2 linked regions of the Tsuneonella mangrovi genome follow. The protein of the gene in region 2 binds, or shares a complex with, the protein of the main gene of each other region. Links are inferred from orthologs where the notes say so. Each region holds a gene or a part of one and is shown on either strand. Other genes may lie near its edges. The genes, in order: clpS and clpA.

Region 1 (9,186 bases), 780 kb from region 2 along the record:
TAGGGCATTCCTGCCGCAAGGGCGCTCAACGCTTCACCCAGCTCTTGGCCTGCTCCAGTTCAGCCAGCGGGAAGGCGTGGAACGCGAACGGCATCAGCGGCGAAAGCAGGCGGCCCGCCTTGGCGATCCAGCCGATGTCGGTCACCAGCGCACAGCGTTCGAACGCGATCGGGTGGCGTATACCCAGCTTGAGGTCCTCCCACGCGGCATGGCCCGAGTATCCGATGAAGTCGTCGTCGAGTACCACCAGGCACTTGATGTGGTCGTGCACCTTGAGCTTTTCCTCGACCAGCGGGACGAGCGTATCGGCATAGTCCTGCGCGGTGATGACCCCCACCGCGCGCAGGGCGATGACGTCGCGCGGGAGCCCGTCGATCAACTCGAAGCGTCCGGGATCGTCAGCCTCACTGCGGGCCCACGCCTTCGCTTCGTCGAGGCGGCTGGCGGGAAAATGGCGGACCTTGGCGGAAACGAAGCGGTCGGCGATCTCCGGCCCGAGCGAGAGCAGCGCCGAATCGCCGACGATCGCGACTTTGCGCACGACCTTGCCGTGAACCTTCACGAACTCGAAGTGCCGCGCCATCGCGCCCAACCCCTCCCAGTGCGGCAGGTGGTCGAGCACGATCACGAGGTTGGGGACCTTGTCGGTCTCGTTGATCCGGGTGTCGACAATATCGGCCAGCGTATCGAAGTCGCTCTGGCTGAGCGCCCCATGCGGCGACAGGACCACGAAGTCCGGGTCAGAGGTGTCGATGTCGATCATGGCAAACTCCTTTGCGAGCATGTCTCAATCTATGCCGCTGCGGCGGCGATGTCATTGATCGAGGTCAACGGGCACAGGGCGTTCGGACTGACCGGGCCACGCTGAACCTGCCGCATTGGCGGGGTTGGCAAATGGCGCAGGCAGGCTATGCCCGCGGACATGAGCCTGATCGTCGGAATTGGCGGAACCACGCGCCCGGATAGCAGCACCGAGCAGGCGCTGCGCCTTGCTTGCAGCGAGGCCGAGCGCGCGGGCGATGAGGTGCGGATTTTCGATGGCAGCTATATGACTTCGCTGCCGTTCTACCACGGACCCGGCTGGACGCCGGATTCGGGGCGCGAAATGGTCGATGCGATCCGCGACTGTGATGCGCTGGTGATCGCGTCACCGGGCTATCACGGCACGATCTCCGGCGTGCTCAAGAATGCGCTCGATTATATCGAGGAACTGGCCGGAGACGAACGGATTTACCTCCACGATCGACCGGTCGGGCTGATCGTCACGGCGCACGGGCACCAGGCAGCGGTGACGGCGATGATTACGCTCCGCACGATCGTTCACGCCTTGCGCGGCTGGCCCACGCCGTTCGGTGCGGCGCTGCGGATCGGGCCCGATACGTTCGATGATGCCGGGAGCTGTGTCGATCCAGAGGTCGCCAAGCAACTGCGGATCGTCGGAGAGCAGGTGCGGTTCGTGTTTTCGCAAGGCCGCGCAGAGGGTTAGGCGCTACGGAATTGGGGACTGGCCGTCAGGCCTTCTCGAGCGTGCATTGTAGCGGGTGCTGGTTCTCGCGCGCGAAATCCATCACCTGGTTCACCTTGGTCTCTGCAACTTCATAGGGAAACACGCCGCAAACCCCGACCCCGCGCTGGTGAACGTGGAGCATCACCCGCGTTGCCTGCTCCAGGTCCATGCGGAAGAACCGCTTGAGCACGATCACCACGAATTCCATCGGGGTATAATCGTCGTTGAGCATCAGCACCTTGTACTGGCTCGGCTTCTTGGGCTTGGCCTTGGTCTTGGTGGCAATGCCGACTTCGCCGTCGGTACCCAGCGTATCGTCGCTGTCGTCGCCCTCGTCGGCAGCGCGGACAGCTGCGCCGCGGCGGGTCGGGTCAAAGGCAAGGCGGTGCTGGGACATCATGGTCCGCAATATCGTATGCAATCGGGCGAGGGCAAGATGCGAGAGCGAAGATGCACTCTCGCTGGTTAATTCCCCGCAAACGCGAACGGGCCGGACGGTTTGCACCGTCCGGCCCGCCGGGACCGCAGCCGGGCTAGAGAGGAGACCCGGCTGACGTTTGATCGGGTCAGGCGACCTTCGAGAACTTCTCGGCAGCCAGGCTCATGCGGCTCGAGATCGGCGCGAACGCGTCGTTGGCGAGCTTCATGGTGGCTTCGGCGTTCTTCGAGTAGTGCGCAACCGCAGCGTCGAAGTTGCGGCGGGCGATCTCGCCCTGCAGCTTGAACAGGTCGGTCGGGCTCTTGATGCCGGCGAACGCCTTCATGTCGGCAGTGGCGGTTTCGTAGGCCGACTTGGCAGCTTCGACTTCGCCGCGCGCCATGTCCTGCACGCCGCTGGCGAGGATCTTGGTCGACTCGACGGTCGCGTCGAAATTGCCCTTGCTGAACTCGGCGACGTCGGTCGCGTAGGTCTTGGCCTTTTCGAAGCCGGCCTTCGCCTTGGTCTGCAGGTCGGCAGCGGCTTCCTTGACGGTCTTGGTGAAATCGGTGGTCTTGGTCATGATGGCTTCCTTGGGATTGAATACGGTGGGCTTGCTGGTCGTGACGGGTTTAGGAGCGGCGGCTGCCTTCTTGGCGGGGGCCTTGGCGGCTGGCTTGGCAGCAACCTTCTTTGCAGCGGGCTTCTTGAGTGCAGCCTTTTTCGCGGCGACCTTCTTCACGGTCTTGGCCGGAACCTTCTTGGCGACCGGCGCAGCTTTGGCGGCGGCGGCCTTTGCAGGGGCAGAGGCGACTGCCTTCTTGGCTGCCACTTCCTTGGCCGCTTCAGCGTAGGCTTTCTCGGCTGCGGCGTCCGCTTTCAGCTCTTCAGTCTTCGGATCGGTGGCATTGGCCATCGCACTTCGCTCCTATGTTGCACTGCACAAAATAAGCCTCGCAAGCGCGAAGTCAAGCATTTTTTGTGCAGTGCAACATAAGTAGGAAACGGTTCGTCGCACCCGCCATTTGTGCAGCGCGGAGCCAGTACGCTAGCGGGTCTTCACATAGCGCCCCGGTGCGTCCTCGATCACAGTGTCCTTTTTGCTTCCACCCGGCACGCGCCTTCCCTTGGCCTTGACGCGCGTGGCATCGAGTCCTTCGAGCCAGCCGAGCCAGTGCGGCCACCAGCTGCCGGGATGCTCCTCGGCCCCCTCGATGAATTCGGCGAGAGAATTCGCATGGCTGTCGCCGGTCCAGTACTGGTACTTGCCTGCAGCGGGCGGGTTGACCACCCCCGCGATGTGGCCGGAACCTGCGAGCAGGAAGGTGGTTGGCCCACGCACGTGGCGGGTCATGCGCCACACGCTTTCAGCGGGGGCAATGTGATCCTCGCGACCGGCCTGGATGTAGATCGGGGTTTCGATCCGGGTCAGGTCGATCGGCGTGCCGTCGGCAGACATGCTGTCGGGCACGACCAGCCGGTTGTCGCGGTAAAGATCGCGCAAGTAGTCATTATGCCATTTCGATGGCAGGTTGGTAACGTCGCCGTTCCAGTGGAGCAGGTCGAATGCCGGATAGTCTTCGCCCAACAGGTAGTTGTTGACCACGTAGTTCCAGATCAGGTCGCGCCCGCGGAGCATGTTGAAGGTAGCGGCGAGATAGCGCCCATCGAGATAGCCTTCGGGCGAAAGCTTGCCGATCATGTCGAGCTGGCCGTCGTCGATGAAATGCTTGAGCTCGCCGGCTTTCTCGAAGTCGACCTGCGCAGTGAAGAAGGTCGCGCTGCGGACCTTGTCGGCCTCTCCGCGCCGGGCAAGGATCGCCAGCGTCGCGGCGAGCGTGGTGCCCGCCACGCAATAGCCGATCGTGTGGACCGACGGGACATCGAGCCTTTCGCGCACGTGGTCGATCGCATCGATCTGGGCGCGGATGTAATCGTCCCACACCACGTCCTTCATGCTCGCGTCGGCCGATTTCCAGCTGACCACGAACGTGCTGATCCCCTGGTCGAGCGCCCATTTGATGAAGCTCTTCTTTGGTGTCAGGTCGAGGATGTAGAAGCGGTTGATCCATGGCGGGAAGATCACCAGCGGCACGTCGAGCACCGTCTCGGTGGTCGGAGTGTACTGGATCAACTGGTAGAGCGGGGTTTCGTGGACCACTTTGCCGGGGGTCGCGGCAATGTTTTCGCCCAGCTTGAACGCTCCCGAATCGGTGTGGCTGAGTTGGCCGCGCTTCAGGTCCTCGATCAGGTGCCCCATTCCCTTGACGAGATTCTCGCCCTTCGTTTCGATCGTGCGCTGGAGCACCACCGGGTTGGTCAGCACGAAGTTGTCGGGACTCATCGCCTCGACCAGCGCGCGGGTTGCGAAGGTCAGTTGCTCCTTCTTCTCGGGATCGACTCCCTGCACGTCGTCGGCTGCCTGCACGAGGTATTCTGCCAGCATCAGGTAGATCTGGTGGAGCAGCGCGAACGCCGGATGGTTGCGCCACGCAGGATCAGAGAACCGCCGGTCCTTGCGCGGCAGCTCGGGTTCTTGCTGCTGTTTGCCGCCCAGCGCCGAGCCGAGCACGCCCTGCCACAACTTCAGCCCGTCCTGAGCGAACTTCTGTGCCGAACCGGGATCGAATGTTGCCGATTTGGCCCACCCTTGCGACATCAGCATGAACTGGGCCGGATCGATGGGTGGCGATTGGGTTGTGGTTTCGCGCGCCTTTTCGGTCACGAATTCGAGCCACATTGCCTGCAGCTTCTGTGCAGTCCCGGCCCATTCGCCGATCTCGTTCCAGTTTTGCAGCGGGGAAGGGGCTCCACCCGGCAGAATTTGGCCCCACAACTCGCGCATCGCTTCGCCTTGCATGTCGAAGAATGCAGCGAACGGGTCGGTCTGGTTGCTCGTGTCGTCGGCCATCGGCGGCACCTCGCGAATCTTGCGCAACTATCTTTGCATGATCGGCTGTTTCGCCGCAAAGAAATATCGCATATGGCGATGCCTACCCGGCGGCATGGTGCCCCGGGCCTAGCCAGAACCTGGGAAAGATGGACGACGAATTCTACCGCATCAAGCGCTTGCCGCCCTATGTCATCGCCGAAGTCAACGGGATGCGCGCGGCCGCTCGAGCGGCGGGCAAGGACATCATCGACCTGGGCATGGGCAACCCCGACCTGCCGCCGCCCGATCATGTGATCGACAAGCTGTGCGAGGTCGCACGCAAACCCGATGCACATGGCTATTCGCAGTCGAAAGGCATCCCCGGTTTGCGTCGTGCGCAGGCGAACTACTACGCTAACCGCTTCGGGGTCGAGCTTGATCCGGAAAGCGAAGTCGTGGTCACGATGGGCTCGAAGGAAGGGCTCGCCAGCCTCGCAACCGCGATCACCGCGCCGGGCGATGTCGTGCTGGCGCCCAACCCGAGCTACCCGATTCACACTTTCGGGTTCATCATTGCCGGGGCGACGATCCGCTCGGTGCCGACCACGCCCGACGAAAATTACTGGCGCAGCCTCGACAAGGCGATGCACTTCACCGTGCCGCGCCCGAGCGTGCTTGTGGTCAATTATCCCTCCAACCCGACCGCCGAGGTGGTCGACCTGGCGTTCTACGAGCGGCTGGTCGCGTGGGCGAAGGAGAACGAGGTCTGGATCCTGTCCGACCTCGCCTATTCGGAGCTTTACTACGACGGCAATCCGACCCCTTCGATCATGCAGGTCAAGGGGGCGAAGGATGTCGCGGTCGAATTCACTTCGTTGTCCAAGACCTATTCGATGGCCGGCTGGCGAATGGGCTTTGCAGTCGGCAACAAGCATTTGATTGCGGCGATGACGCGGGTGAAGTCGTACTTGGACTACGGCGCGTTCACTCCGATCCAGGCAGCAGCCTGTGCGGCGCTCAATGGCCCGCAGGATATCGTCGAGAAGAACCGCAACCTCTATCACAAGCGGCGAGACGTGATGGTCGAGGCGTTCGGCCGCGCCGGATGGGATATCCCGCCGCCGCCCGCAAGCATGTTCGCCTGGGCGCCTCTGCCGCCGGCGCTCAGGGACATGGGCAGCCTCGAGTTCTCCAAGCAGCTCCTCACTCACGCCGAAGTCGCGGTTGCCCCAGGGGTCGGATATGGCGAGGACGGCGAAGGCTATGTGCGGATCGCGCTGGTCGAGAACGAGCAGCGCTTGCGCCAGGCCGCACGCAATGTGAAGCGCTACTTCCAGTCGCTGGGGATCAACAGCTCGGCAGCTTGAACCGTCCCTGGCGGTCGGACGGTTTGCCGATGATCGGCAGTTCGACTATGTCTGCTAATCAGGAATGTAGCAGAATCGCATGCCAGAACTGATCGATCGCGAACTCACCGAGCGGCAACGCGCTGTCCTGGAAGGAATTGACCGGCGCCAGCCGCTCAAGGCGATCGCTGGCGACCTCGGCATTTCCGAATCGCGCGTCAACCAGCACGTAAAGGCACTGAAGGATGCCTTCGGGGTGAACAGCCTGTCCGATCTGGTCGAGGCATGGAGGGCCGACGAGACTTATGAGCCTTCTGTCTCCGGAGACGAACATCTTTCGGAGGCCTGCAGGAAACCTGCATGGAGAAATCCTCAGGTTCCAGATCCCGCCGGCAGCGGAGAGAACCGTCCCAGGGTCGCACCCGGGGAATTCGTTCTTTCCGACGCAGCGCCAATTGCGATCGAGGCGCCGTGGTTGGTGAAGGACGAGCCCCGGGTAGTCCCTGGAGTGCTCGATGGCGACAATGCCGTCCTCCTCCGCCTGGCCGTCATCATTGGCTTGGCATTCGGCATGATTGCCGCTGTCGTGCTGGTGGTGACGGCTTCGCTCTCGCTGAGCAAGGTGTTCGAAGGGCGAGTCGTCATCTCCGAAGCGAATTCCCAACCCCCCGGATGAGCACGGCGGGTTCGACCCGCCGGAGGCTGATCCAATGTCAGAGAAAATTCGCAACGACGCGATCGGAATTCGCAAGCTGGTGCGCGAGGCCGAAGCGGTCAGCGACGAAGCGATGATTGCTTGTTCCAGGCTCAAGCAGGCCATTGTCCGCGCGCGCCAGAACCCGCAACTTTCAGTCGACGCCGGCCAGAAGGCGCTACTGCGGCTGACCCAAGCGGAGCAGCAGGCGCTATCGCTTTCGACAAACCTGCTTCGAGTCCACGATGAGCTCAGTCGTCTGGCGCGGGAGACTCTGGGACCGGACGACGATTCCGGCACGCAAATTGCTCCGTCGGCAATCGCCGATGACTTCAGCGCTTCCGTTCCGTCGCCCGAATCCGTATCGCAAGCCGATGTGGTTTCCGCCCGGTGAATTTCGTGTCTGGTTCCAGACGGCAACGTTTGCGCTCGTGGCACTGGCAGCGTGGCGTTGGGGCGGCGGCCCCGAGCGGGCACTGGCCGGCATCCTTGTCTGGTTCAAGGTTGCCGACATCTTCAACCATGCACTGTTCGGTGGAATCGCTGTCGACAGGGTCCAGACCGGGCACCTTGTCATCGACATTGTCGGCACACTTGTGGCCGTGCCGGTCGCGCTCTACGCCAACAGGATCTATCCGCTGTGGTTCGCCGCTCTCCAGGTGATCGCGCTGATGGCGCACCTTGCGAAGGACATGGTCCAGCAGATTTCACTGCTGGCGTACTCGATGATGTACGTCATCCCATCCTATTTGCAGACGTTTCTGCTCGCAGGGGCGATCTGGGCGCATTACCGTCGGGTTCGCCGGTACGGGCCGTATCCCTCGTGGCGGAGCTTCTCGAGCCATTCGCGGGTGATGCCGCGGTCGAGGTCGCGCAACGGCTGATCGACAGGTTCGGTTCGCTCGAACGACTGTTAGGCGCCAGCCTCTCGCAGTTGCGCCACGCCGCCGGCGGCCACGAACGGGCATGTGCCGCGATCTTCGCCGCGCGCCGACTGGTCGATGCCGCGCTGCGCGAAGAGCTGGTCGGAACGCCTGTCGATAGCAGTGACCCGCTGCTTCACCGCTATCTCCGCCACCAGATCGGGGGAATGCCTGCAGAGCGGCTGCTGGTGATCTATTGCGATCGCGAGCGTCGCTATCTGGGTGACGAACTCGTTGCCGCGGGCAGCCTGTCGCGGATCGAAGCCCGCGCACGACCGCTGGTCGAACGCGCGCTCGAGGTGGGGGCGGCGGGCCTGCTGCTGGCACACAATCATCCCTCCGGCGATTGTCGGCCCAGTGCGCTCGATGTCTCGGAGACCAAGCGGCTCAGCACGATAATCGAAGCTCTCGAACTCCACCTGATCGATCACCTTGTGGTGACTCGCACGCGGGTGTTCAGCATGCGTAGTGGGGGCCATCTCTGACCCTTGTCATGTGTGCGCCAGCGATCGGATCCGGGTTGTCCGTTCCCCCAAGAACGTTCCGTGTCGGCCCGGTCACGCTCGACCTGATGCATCGCGATGCCCGGGTCGGGGAAACCTGGCTGCGCTTACGACCGCGCGAGTTCGCCGTGTTGTGGCGGCTGGCCGAATCGGCCGGCCAGCGGGTCAGTCGTTGCGCGCTGATCAGCGACGTATGGCGATTGCGGCACATTCCCGAAACCAACAGTCTCGAAGTCCACGTTGCACGTCTGCGCGCCAAGCTGGATCGCTTTGGCCTGCGCGGCCTGGTCGAAACCGATCCGGCCGGCGGGTACCGGCTGGGCCACTGACCGTTTTGCAACTGGACTCGCGCGCGGTCATGCGCGACGGTCGCGCGAGACCGCACCAGTCATGACGAGGAGCTGGAAGCATGGAATTTCGCAAGAACGATCGCGTTTCGATTGCTGTCGACGACGACGGCGTTGCCCAGGTCCGAATGATCCGGGCGGACAAGATGAACGCGCTCGACCCGGATATGTTCAGTCGCCTGATCGAGGCGGGGCAGTGGCTCCACGACGCCAAGGGCGTGCGCGCAGTCGTGCTGGCTGGCGAAGGCCGGGCGTTCTGCGCCGGGCTCGATCTGGGCCGGTTCGCCGCCTCGCGCGAGAACGAGCCGCCGCTGACCGAGCGGACTCACGGCAACGCCAATCTTGCGCAGCAGGTTGCGATGCAGTGGCGCAAGTTGCCGGTGCCGGTGATCGCGGCGGTCCACGGCGTATGCTTTGGCGGCGGGCTGCAGATTGCCAGCGGAGCGGACATCCGGGTGGTTGCACCCGATACGCGCATGGCGATCATGGAGCTCAAATGGGGGCTGGTTCCCGACATGGGCGGATATGCCCTGTGGCGCGGGCTGATCCGCGACGATTATCTGCGCGAGCTGACCT
Region 2 (9,459 bases):
ACCAGCCAGGTGGCGGTCGCGTGGGGCATCAGCGGGGTGGGTTGGTCGGCCATGATAAACGTCCTGAAAATGTAAAGGGCCGCCCCTCGCGGAGCGGCCGTTGCCGGGACGATTTAGGCGATGCGATGCCGTTCGGCAAGCGCTTAGACGGCCGCGAGCACTTCTCCCGAGGCAACCAGCCCCGCACGGAACTGGTCGGTTGCCGCTTCCCAGCTGTATCCCGCGCCGACCCGGGCGCAGTCCGCGCGCGAGCAGGTCAGCGCCCCGGCTATCGCACGCTCGAGCGATCCGGACAGCGCGCCGCAGTGCGCCGTCACGATGTCGAGCGGCCCCGCGACCGGATATGCGGCCACCGGGGTCCCGCAGGCGAGCGCTTCGACTATAACCAGTCCGAAGGTGTCGGTCTTGCTGGGAAATACGAACACGTCCGCCCCGGCGTAGCATCCCGCAAGCTCGCGTCCGCTGCGCCGCCCGAGGAACCGCGTTTCGGGGAACCGCAGCCGCAAGTCGGCCATTGCCGGCCCGTCGCCCACCACGACCTTGGTGCCCGGCGTATCGAGTGCGAGGAACGCTTCGAGGTTCTTCTCCACCGCGACCCGGCCGACGTAGAGCTGGATTGGCCTTGGCAGGTCGGCGAATTCGGGCGGCACCGGCGCATCGGGGCTGAAGCAGTCGAGGTCGACCCCGCGGCTCCAGTGGTGCAGCCGGGTGAGGCCCTGCGTGCGCAATTCGCCGCGGATCGATTCGGTCGCTACCATGATCCTCCGCGCGGGTGCGTGAAACCAGCGGATGTAGCGCCAGAAGTATCGCGCCGGGATGCCTGTCCGGCGTGAAACGTATTCAGGGAATTGGGTGTGATAGGCGGTTGTGAACGGCACGCCGTGCTTTACGCAGAACCGCCGCGCGGCCAGTCCCAGCGGCCCTTCGGTAGCGATATGCACTGCATCGGGCGCGAGTTTCGCAAGCCGCCGCCCGATCGCGCCGGGGATTGCCAGAGCCAGCCGAATCTCCGGGTAGGTCGGGCAAGGGACCGAGCGATACTGGTCGGGCGAGATCACCGTGACTTGGTGACCCCATTCCTCCAGCATCGCGCAGGTCGTGGTCAGCGTGCGGACCACTCCGTTCACCTGCGGCAGCCACGCGTCGGTCACCACTGCTATCCGGTGCGGGACGCACAGCGGTTCGGCCTCGATTGGAATCATCCGGGCGGCGGCGACGTTCATGCCGCAGCCCTCGGGCTGTCGCTGTCGGGCCCGCTACGTTCGGCCTCGCGGCGAGCGATCTCGTCGGGCCAATGGAGGATTTCCATCTGCCCGTCGAAGTGTTCGACCAGCGCGTTGCAACCTTCGACCCAGTCGCCGTCGTTCCAGTACTCGATGGACCGACCGTCATGGGCGAACTCGCGGAATTCGGCGGTATGGATATGCCCGCAGACCACTCCGTCGACCCCGCGCTCGGCGGCAGCTCGGGCAACGATTTCCTCGTACTTGGAGATGAATTCGACCGCATTCTTGACCTTGTGCTTGGCCATCTTGCTCAATGACCAATAGGGCAGGTCTAGCTTGCGCCGGACCGCGTTGACCCAGCGATTGAGCGTCATCGCCAGGTGGTAAAGCGCGTCGCCCACGAACGCGAGCCAGCGGTGGGCGAGCATCACTGCGTCGAACTCGTCGCCGTGAAGCACCATCAGCCGCCGACCGTCGGCGGTGGTGTGGAATGCCGCGCGCTGGATCTCTACCCCGCCGAAATGCATCCCCGAAAACTGGCGCACCATCTCGTCGTGGTTGCCGGGGATATAGACGATCCGGGTGCCGCGCTTGGCGCGCTTGAGCACCCGCCAAACGATGTCGTTGTGCGCGTCGGGCCAGTAGACCTTCTTTTTCAGGCGCCAGCCGTCGATGATGTCGCCGACGAGGTACATCGTCTCGCTGTCGGTATGGTCGAGGAAGTCGATCAGCAGCTCGGCGTTGCAGCCTTTGGTGCCCAGGTGAACGTCGCTGATCCAGATCGTGCGATAGCGCTTGCGCTCGATCGCTTCCGGCTCGGGCACCTTGGGCGCGCGCGGCCTGAAATCGGCGATGTTCGAAAGATCTGCGAGATCGCTTGCCGGGGCGAATGGCTCGGTCGTCATGCGCGCGGGGCTCCTGCAGCAAATGTCCCTTGCTGGTCAGGCGGATGCCACGCGAATGTTACGCCATCGAATCAGTCCGGTTACGGACGTGAGAAATTCGTCCGGCCCGTGTCATTCCATTGTCACGAACCCGGGGAGCGCCCTGATGCGCTTTATCCATGCCATCACGTTGGCGCGATCGTCGAGCCGGAATGCACCTTCCTCAGCGACATGGGTATAGGCGAACAGCACGATATCGGCGAGCGTGACGCTGTCGCCGACGAACCATTCGCGCCCTTCCAGGTGCCTGTCCATCAGCGCCAGTGCGTCCTCGCCCGCGATCCGCTTGGCGATGATCTGCGCGCGTTGCTGCTCGGACAAGTGCGCTTCGCCGACGAAGCGGAGCCAGAAGCGCAGCGTCGCGATGTTGGGCTCGTGGTTGTACTGCTCGAAGAACATCCAGCGCAGCATGTCGGCGCGGTCCCAACGGTCCCCGGGGATCAACGCGCTGTCTTCGGCGAGATACCAGCACGCCGCGTTGCTTTCGGGCAGGAACCGATCGCCCACCTGCAGCACCGGAATGCGCCCGTTGGCGTTGACCTGGGCGAGGAATTCGGGGGTCCGCGTCTCGCCCTTCATAATGTCGTATTTCTTGCACTCGAGCGGCAGGCCGAGCAGCGCGGCAGTCAGGCGGATCTTGTAGCAGTTGCCGCTACGCGGATCCTCGTGGAGGGTCAGCGCCTCATCCACCGCCGACCTCGAGCACGATCTTGCCGATGTGGTCGCCCGCTTCCATCCGGGCGTGGGCGGCGGATACTTCGGAGAGCGGGAAGGTTTCGTCCATCACCGGGCGCAAGGTTCCGTCGGCGAACAGCGGCCAGGCGTTTTGCGCAATCTCGTCGGCCAGCAGCGCCTTGAATTCGTCGGTTCGCGGGCGGAGCGTCGAACCTGTCAGGCACAGCCGCTTGGCCATGACCTTGGCCATGTTAATCTCCGCCTGCAGCCCGCCGAGCACAGCGATGGTGACGTGGCGGCCGTCGGGCGCAAGGCAATCGATATTGCGCGAAACGTAGCTGCCCGAAACCATATCGAGCACAACGTTCACCCCTTTGCCGTCGGTCAGATCCTTGACCGCTTCGACGAAATCCTGCGCCTTGTAGTCGATCGCGTGGTCGGCCCCGACAGCAAGCGCGGCGGCGCATTTTTCGGGCGATCCGCAAGTCGTGATGACGGTCAGGTCAAACGCCTTGCCGAGCATGATCGCCATCGTGCCGATGCCGCTGGTGCCGCCGTGGACCAGCAGCGTGTCACCTTCCTTCGCCCAGCCGCGGTCGAACACGTTGTACCACACCGTGAACAGAGTTTCGGGGAGCGCCGCTGCCTCCTTGAGCGAAAGCGCGCTCGACACCGGCAGGCAATGGCCTGCATGAGCGAGGCAATATTCGGCATAGCCACCGCCGGAAACCAGAGCGCAGACCTCTGCGCCCATCATTTCGCGCGGCACGTCATCGCCCACCGCGACGACCGTGCCCGAAACCTCCAGCCCCGGGATCGGCGATGCGCCGGGTGGCGGGGGATAGAAGCCCTGCCGCTGGATCACGTCGGGCCGGTTGACCCCGGCGTAGGCGACTTTCAGCAGCACTTTCCCCGGGCCGGGCTGCGGCACGTCGATCGTCTCCGCACGGAATACCTCCGGCCCGCCGGGGTCGTCGAACCCCATCGCGGTCATAGTCCGGGGGATGGTCATCACTGCGGAGGCTTCAACCATGTCTGTCCCTGTTGCATCGAGGATACATGCGCGGCTCGCCTGTGCGGATAGCCGTGCGGCCCATTGACAGCAAGCATGCTGCATTGCGAAGAAACCGATCAGACATGGACGACGACGATCGGCCGCGCCCACGGGGCGATGCAGCGAGCCTTCTCGCAGCCGAAGATCTTTCGCCTTATTCGCAGGACGAGCTTAGCGAGCGCATCGCACTGCTCGAAGCCGAGATTGGACGGGTCAGGGCGCATCGCGACAAAGCCGCCGCGCATCGCAGCGCGGCCGATGCGTTGTTCGGAAAGCCCACGTCATGAACCGGCGTGCCTCGCAATCCTGCCGGGCAACCCCATATTCGGTTCAACTCCCCGTTCGGCCATCGCGTTCAGTTCGTAAAACCCGCGTTAACCATGATGGCTCATATTCTCCCTTGAACGAATAGTCGTTCCTACTCACGAAAGTACGTCGCATGCCCAGTTTCGCCCAGAGCCTCGAGAGGACCCTTCACTCCGCGATCGACGCTGCCCGCGAGCGGCGTCACGAATACGCGACGCTGGAGCATCTCCTGCTGGCGCTGATCGACGACGAGGACGCCGCAGCGGTGATGGCTGCATGCGGAGTGGACTTGGCCGAACTCGGCGACGTGGTTCGCCGCTATCTCGACGAGGAATGCCGCCAGATCGAAGTCGGCGAATCGAGCGAACCGCAGCCCACCGCGGGCTTCCAGCGGGTGATCCAGCGCGCGATCCTCCACGTCCAGTCGAGCGGCAAGGACACTGTGACTGGTGCCAACGTGCTCGTCGCGCTGTTTTCCGAGCGAGACAGCTACGCAGTCTATTTCCTGCAACAGCAGGACATGAGCCGCCTCGATGCGGTCAGCTATATCAGCCACGGCATCGGCAAGGGCGGGCGCGAGGTCAGCAACAAGCCGCCGCAAGGCTCCGAGGAATCGGGCCAGGCGGAGGAAAAGAGCACCGAAGGCAGTTCCAAGAAGGAAACCGCGCTCGACCAGTTCACCGTCAACCTCAACGCCAAGGCGCAGGCAGGCAAGGTCGATCCGCTGATCGGCCGCGGGCCGGAGGTCGACCGGACGATCCAGATCCTCTGCCGCCGGAGCAAGAACAACCCGCTCTATGTCGGCGATCCAGGCGTCGGCAAGACCGCCATCGCCGAGGGGCTCGCGCGCAAGATCGTTGAAGGCGACGTCCCAGATGTCCTGCTCGAAGCGGTGATTTATTCGCTCGACATGGGGGCGTTGCTGGCGGGCACGCGCTATCGCGGCGATTTCGAGGAACGCCTGAAGCAGGTCGTCTCCGAACTCGAAAAGATGCCCCATGCGATCCTGTTCATCGACGAGATCCACACGGTGATCGGTGCTGGCGCGACAAGTGGCGGGGCGATGGATGCTTCGAACCTGCTCAAGCCCGCGCTTAGCGGCGGAACGATCCGCTGCGTCGGCTCGACCACTTACAAGGAATTCCGCAACCACTTCGAAAAGGATCGCGCATTGCTGCGCCGGTTCCAGAAGATCGACGTCAACGAACCGACCGTCGAGGACACCATCAAGATCCTCAAGGGCCTGCGTTCGGCGTTCGAGGATCACCACGGGGTGAAGTACACGCCCGACGCGATCAAGACCGCGGTCGAGCTCAGCGCGCGCTACATCAACGACCGCAAGCTGCCCGACAAGGCGATCGACGTGATCGACGAAGTCGGCGCGATGCAGATGCTGGTCCCGCCCAGCCGCCGCAAGAAGAAGATCACCGCCAAGGAAATCGAAGCGGTGATCGCGACGATGGCGCGGATTCCGCCCAAGTCGGTCAGCAAGGACGACAAGAAGGCGCTCGAGCACCTGGAGCGCGACCTCAAACAGGTCGTCTATGGTCAGGACGCGGCGGTCCACAAGCTGTCGACCGCGATGAAGCTCAGCCGTGCGGGTCTGCGCGATCCGGACAAGCCGATCGGCAGTTTCCTGTTTTCGGGCCCGACCGGTGTCGGCAAGACCGAGGTTGCTCGCCAGCTCGCCAGCATCATGGGCATCCCGCTCCAGCGTTTCGACATGAGCGAATACATGGAGCGGCACTCGGTCAGCCGCCTGATCGGCGCGCCTCCGGGCTACGTCGGATACGACCAGGGCGGATTGCTGACCGATGCGATCGACCAGCAGCCGCATTGCGTTCTTCTGCTCGACGAGATCGAGAAAGCGCACCCCGACCTGTTCAACATCCTGCTGCAGGTGATGGATAACGGCCGCCTGACCGACCACCACGGCAAGACGGTCGATTTCCGCAACGTGGTGCTGATCATGACCACCAATGCCGGGGCGAGCGACATGGCGCGCCAGGGCATCGGCTTCGGCGATGTCAGCAAGGAAGACGCGGGCGACGAGGCGGTGAAGAAGATGTTCACCCCGGAATTCCGCAACCGCCTCGATGCGATCGTGCCGTTCACCTACCTCGGCAAGGAAACCGTGGCGCGGGTGGTCGACAAGTTCATCATCCAGCTCGAACTGCAGCTGGCCGAGCAGAACGTCCACATCCAGTTCGATAGCGACGCGCGCAGCTGGCTGGCCGATCGCGGCTATGACAAGCTCTACGGTGCGCGCCCGATGGCGCGGTTGCTGCAGGAACGGATCAAGCAGCCGCTCGCCGAAGAACTGCTGTTCGGCCAGCTGGCCGGTGGCGGCGAGGTCCACGTCAGCATCAAGGACGGCAAGCCCGCCTTCGAGCTGACCCCGGCTCCGCCGAAGGCCCGCCCCAAGCGCAAGCCGCGCAAGGTTGCGGCAACCCGCAAGAAGGCCGATCCGAAGTCTGGCGCCAAGGCCAGCGACAGCAAGGATGACAGCGACAGCTGATCGTGCCATCCTCGCTCGTATGAGGATTACAACGATAATTGCCGGAGGCAGCCTGCTATTGGCTGCCTCTGCTGCATTTGCTGCTGAACGCCCCGACGCCGACCTGCCGTCGCGCACGTCCGAGAGTGGCGCTCCACTTGACGCGACCCAGCAGGCGATGGACTTGCCGCACCTGCTTTTGGCGGTCGATGTCGACCCGCAGGCCAAGACGATCAGCGCGGTAGCCGACTATACCATTCGCGCCGCCAGCCCGTTGGCCAAGTTCGAGTTCGATCTCGACCCCCGCCTGGCCATTTCGCAAGTAACAGTGGACGGTGTCGTGCTGCCGGCAGCCAGTTGGTCGAGCAAGGAAGGCCTCGTTTCGATCGACCTGCCGAAGTCGCTCGCTACTGGCGAGACCGCCAAGGTTGCGATCAGCTATGGCGGGACGCCGCGGGTTGCCCCGCGCCCGCCGTGGATCGGCGGCTTTACCTGGGCCAAGACCGAGCAGGGCAAGCCGTGGATTTCCACCACCGACCAGCTCGAGGGGTGCGACCTGTGGTGGCTGTGCCTCGACAACCCCTCCAAGCGCGTCGACACCCTCGACCTGGCGGTGACTGTCCCGGAAGGGCTGGTCGATGCTTCGAACGGGCTGCTGCTCGGATCCGAGACCGCCAACGGCAAGACGACCTGGCGGTGGCGAGCGCGCAAACCCAACAACTACGGCATCTCGCTGCAGATCGGACCCTACGAGCTGGCGGAGGCCGACTACCAAAGCCGCTTCGGCAACACCCTGCCGGTGCGCTTCTGGTACCTGCCCGGGCACAAGGCAGGCGCCGAGCGGCTGGTGCGCGAGATGGAAACCTATCTCGATTTCTTCGAGAGCACGATCGGCCCCTATCCGTGGAGCAACGAGAAAGTCGGCATCGTCGAGACCCCGCACAAGGGGATGGAGCACCAGACGATCAATGCCTACGGCAACAAGTATGAGCTGGCGCCGGAGGGTTACGACCAGCTGATGCAGCACGAATTCAGCCACGAATGGTTCGCCAACCAGCTGAGCAACAAGACGACCGCCGATATGTGGTTGCAGGAAGGGCTCGGCACTTACATGCAGCCGCTCTATCTTGGCTGGAAAGACGGACCTGCGGCCTACACCGCGATGATGTGGCAGCTGCGCAAGGGCATCAGGTCGAAGGTGCCGCTGGCGCCCCGGGAATTCGTTTCGAGCAATCTTTACGAAGATCGCGAAGCGGGCTGGGGTGGGGATATTTACACCAAAGGCGCGTGGGTGGCGCACACGCTACGCCACCTGATCGGCGACAAGGCGTTCTTCACATCGATCCGGCGGCTGGTTTACGGTCGTGCCGATCCGCGCCCGGGGAATTTCGACCTCCAGGTCGCCAGCACCGCCGATTTCCGCAAGATCGTCGAGCAGGAGACAGGGCGCGACCTGGGTTGGTTCTTCGATGCCTATTTCCGCACTGCTGCTTTGCCACGGCTCGAGGCGACGCGCACCGGCAAGACATTGTCGCTCGATTGGAAGACAGAATCCAAGTTACCGTTTGCTATGCCGGTCGAAGTCGAGGTCGGCGACAAGACCCTGACTGTGTCGATGGCGAACGGGCACGGTTCGCTCGAATTGCCCTCCGCGGACAGCCACGTGATCCTCGATCCGAACGCCAAGGTACTGCGCTATGATCCGGCGATCGCTGCCTGGCAGGTGCAGGAGGACGCCAAACGCAAGGCCAAGGAGGCTGCGGCAAAAAAGAAGGCTGCTGCCGCAAAGGACGTGAACGGCCAGCCCGGAACGAATTGAGCGGCCCTCTTTCGAACTGGAGCTGCAAAACTCAATTCCGGTTCAATTTATCATTGCATCTCGCGGCCATGCGCCCATAGTCCGGTGCATCAAACAAGCGCGAAGGAATTGGCCGATCAGAGCCAAGCCGGGTCGCGCTTCGCGCTGTTCTCAGTTTTGTGGTGGGGAGAATAGCGACCATGGCACTTGTTTTTACCGGCGATCCTGCTGACGGGACTGCAGACGACGATTTCATTCTCGTTCGCAGTTCGCAGAACCAGAACGGCAATGGCGGCAATGACGTCGTCCTTGGCGACATGGGGTATTTCTATTCGACTTGGGGGACGTCACAGGGCAGCGCCTTGAACATTGACAACAACCTCGTGTGGACCGCTTCGGAAAATCCGCTGTTCGGGGACGACAGTCTTCCGCACGAAACCAACTACGTTTCCGCCGCCGCTGGCCAGACCTATTGGGCCAGTGTTGCTGTTGGTGCGGGCGAGACGATCACGATCGATGTCGACTCGTGGTACCAGGCCCTGGCGGGGACCGATACGGTCGTCACACTCTACGATACCGACGGCACGACCGTCTTGGCCTCGAACGACAACGCGAACGCGAGCCTCGGCGGGCTTGGCAGCATTTCGAATCTCGATTCGTATCTGAGCTATACGGTCGGCGGAGGAGGCACCTATTACATCCAGGTCAGCGAGGCCGATACGGGCGATGGCGGTGTGTTTGACGGTGGCGAGCAATTTCTCGTCAACGTCACCGTCACCAATCACGCGGATAGCGCAGAAACCTTTGCGCAAGATTCCGAGACTGCGTCACACGGGAACGACGGCAACGACCTGCTTATGGGAGCCAGCGGTGACGACAACCTGTTCGGCGGCGCGGGCGACGACACGCTCGATGGCGGCACCGGGAACGACACGCTCGATGGCGGGGACGGCAATGAC

The links.
Region 1: the proteins of clpA (region 2) and clpS are in contact, whole or in part, in a solved structure (PDB 1LZW), measured with the Escherichia coli proteins. The link is inferred for Tsuneonella mangrovi from one-to-one orthologs.

The regions. Positions count from the first base shown.
Region 1 is NZ_CP022889.1:2,393,860-2,403,045, forward strand. The notes cover bases 210-2,957. They hold clpS (ATP-dependent Clp protease adapter ClpS), read right to left. Parts: upstream 1,908-2,957; coding sequence 1,512-1,907; downstream 210-1,511. Other genes in these bases: CJO11_RS11650 (SpoIIAA family protein), read right to left, coding at 210-763; CJO11_RS11655 (NADPH-dependent FMN reductase), read left to right, coding at 923-1,486; CJO11_RS11665 (phasin family protein), read right to left, coding at 2,074-2,841. Outside these bases: CJO11_RS11645 (GFA family protein), read left to right, coding at 1-3; more of CJO11_RS11650, read right to left, coding at 26-209; CJO11_RS11670 (PHA/PHB synthase family protein), read right to left, coding at 2,974-4,836; CJO11_RS11675 (LL-diaminopimelate aminotransferase), read left to right, coding at 4,965-6,164; CJO11_RS11680 (LuxR C-terminal-related transcriptional regulator), read left to right, coding at 6,244-6,819; CJO11_RS11685 (hypothetical protein), read left to right, coding at 6,854-7,231; CJO11_RS11690 (hypothetical protein), read left to right, coding at 7,212-7,721; CJO11_RS11695 (JAB domain-containing protein), read left to right, coding at 7,661-8,245; CJO11_RS11700 (winged helix-turn-helix domain-containing protein), read left to right, coding at 8,281-8,592; CJO11_RS11705 (crotonase/enoyl-CoA hydratase family protein), read left to right, coding at 8,673-9,186. UniProt on the Escherichia coli protein: Involved in the modulation of the specificity of the ClpAP-mediated ATP-dependent protein degradation.
Region 2 is NZ_CP022889.1:1,607,922-1,617,380, reverse strand. The notes cover bases 4,010-7,030. They hold clpA (ATP-dependent Clp protease ATP-binding subunit ClpA), read left to right. Parts: upstream 4,010-4,338; coding sequence 4,339-6,723; downstream 6,724-7,030. Other genes in these bases: CJO11_RS07885 (M1 family metallopeptidase), read left to right, coding at 6,782-7,030; CJO11_RS07895 (DUF1192 domain-containing protein), read left to right, coding at 4,010-4,186. In the rest of the region: CJO11_RS07920 (DUF1013 domain-containing protein), read right to left, coding at 1-53; CJO11_RS07915 (glycosyltransferase family 4 protein), read right to left, coding at 144-1,223; CJO11_RS07910 (UDP-2,3-diacylglucosamine diphosphatase), read right to left, coding at 1,220-2,131; CJO11_RS07905 (glutathione S-transferase family protein), read right to left, coding at 2,243-2,860; CJO11_RS07900 (NAD(P)H-quinone oxidoreductase), read right to left, coding at 2,853-3,878; more of CJO11_RS07895, read left to right, coding at 3,983-4,009; more of CJO11_RS07885, read left to right, coding at 7,031-8,521; CJO11_RS13450 (calcium-binding protein), read left to right, coding at 8,701-9,459. UniProt on the Escherichia coli protein: ATP-dependent specificity component of the ClpAP protease. It directs the protease to specific substrates. It has unfoldase activity. The primary function of the ClpA-ClpP complex appears to be the degradation of unfolded or abnormal proteins.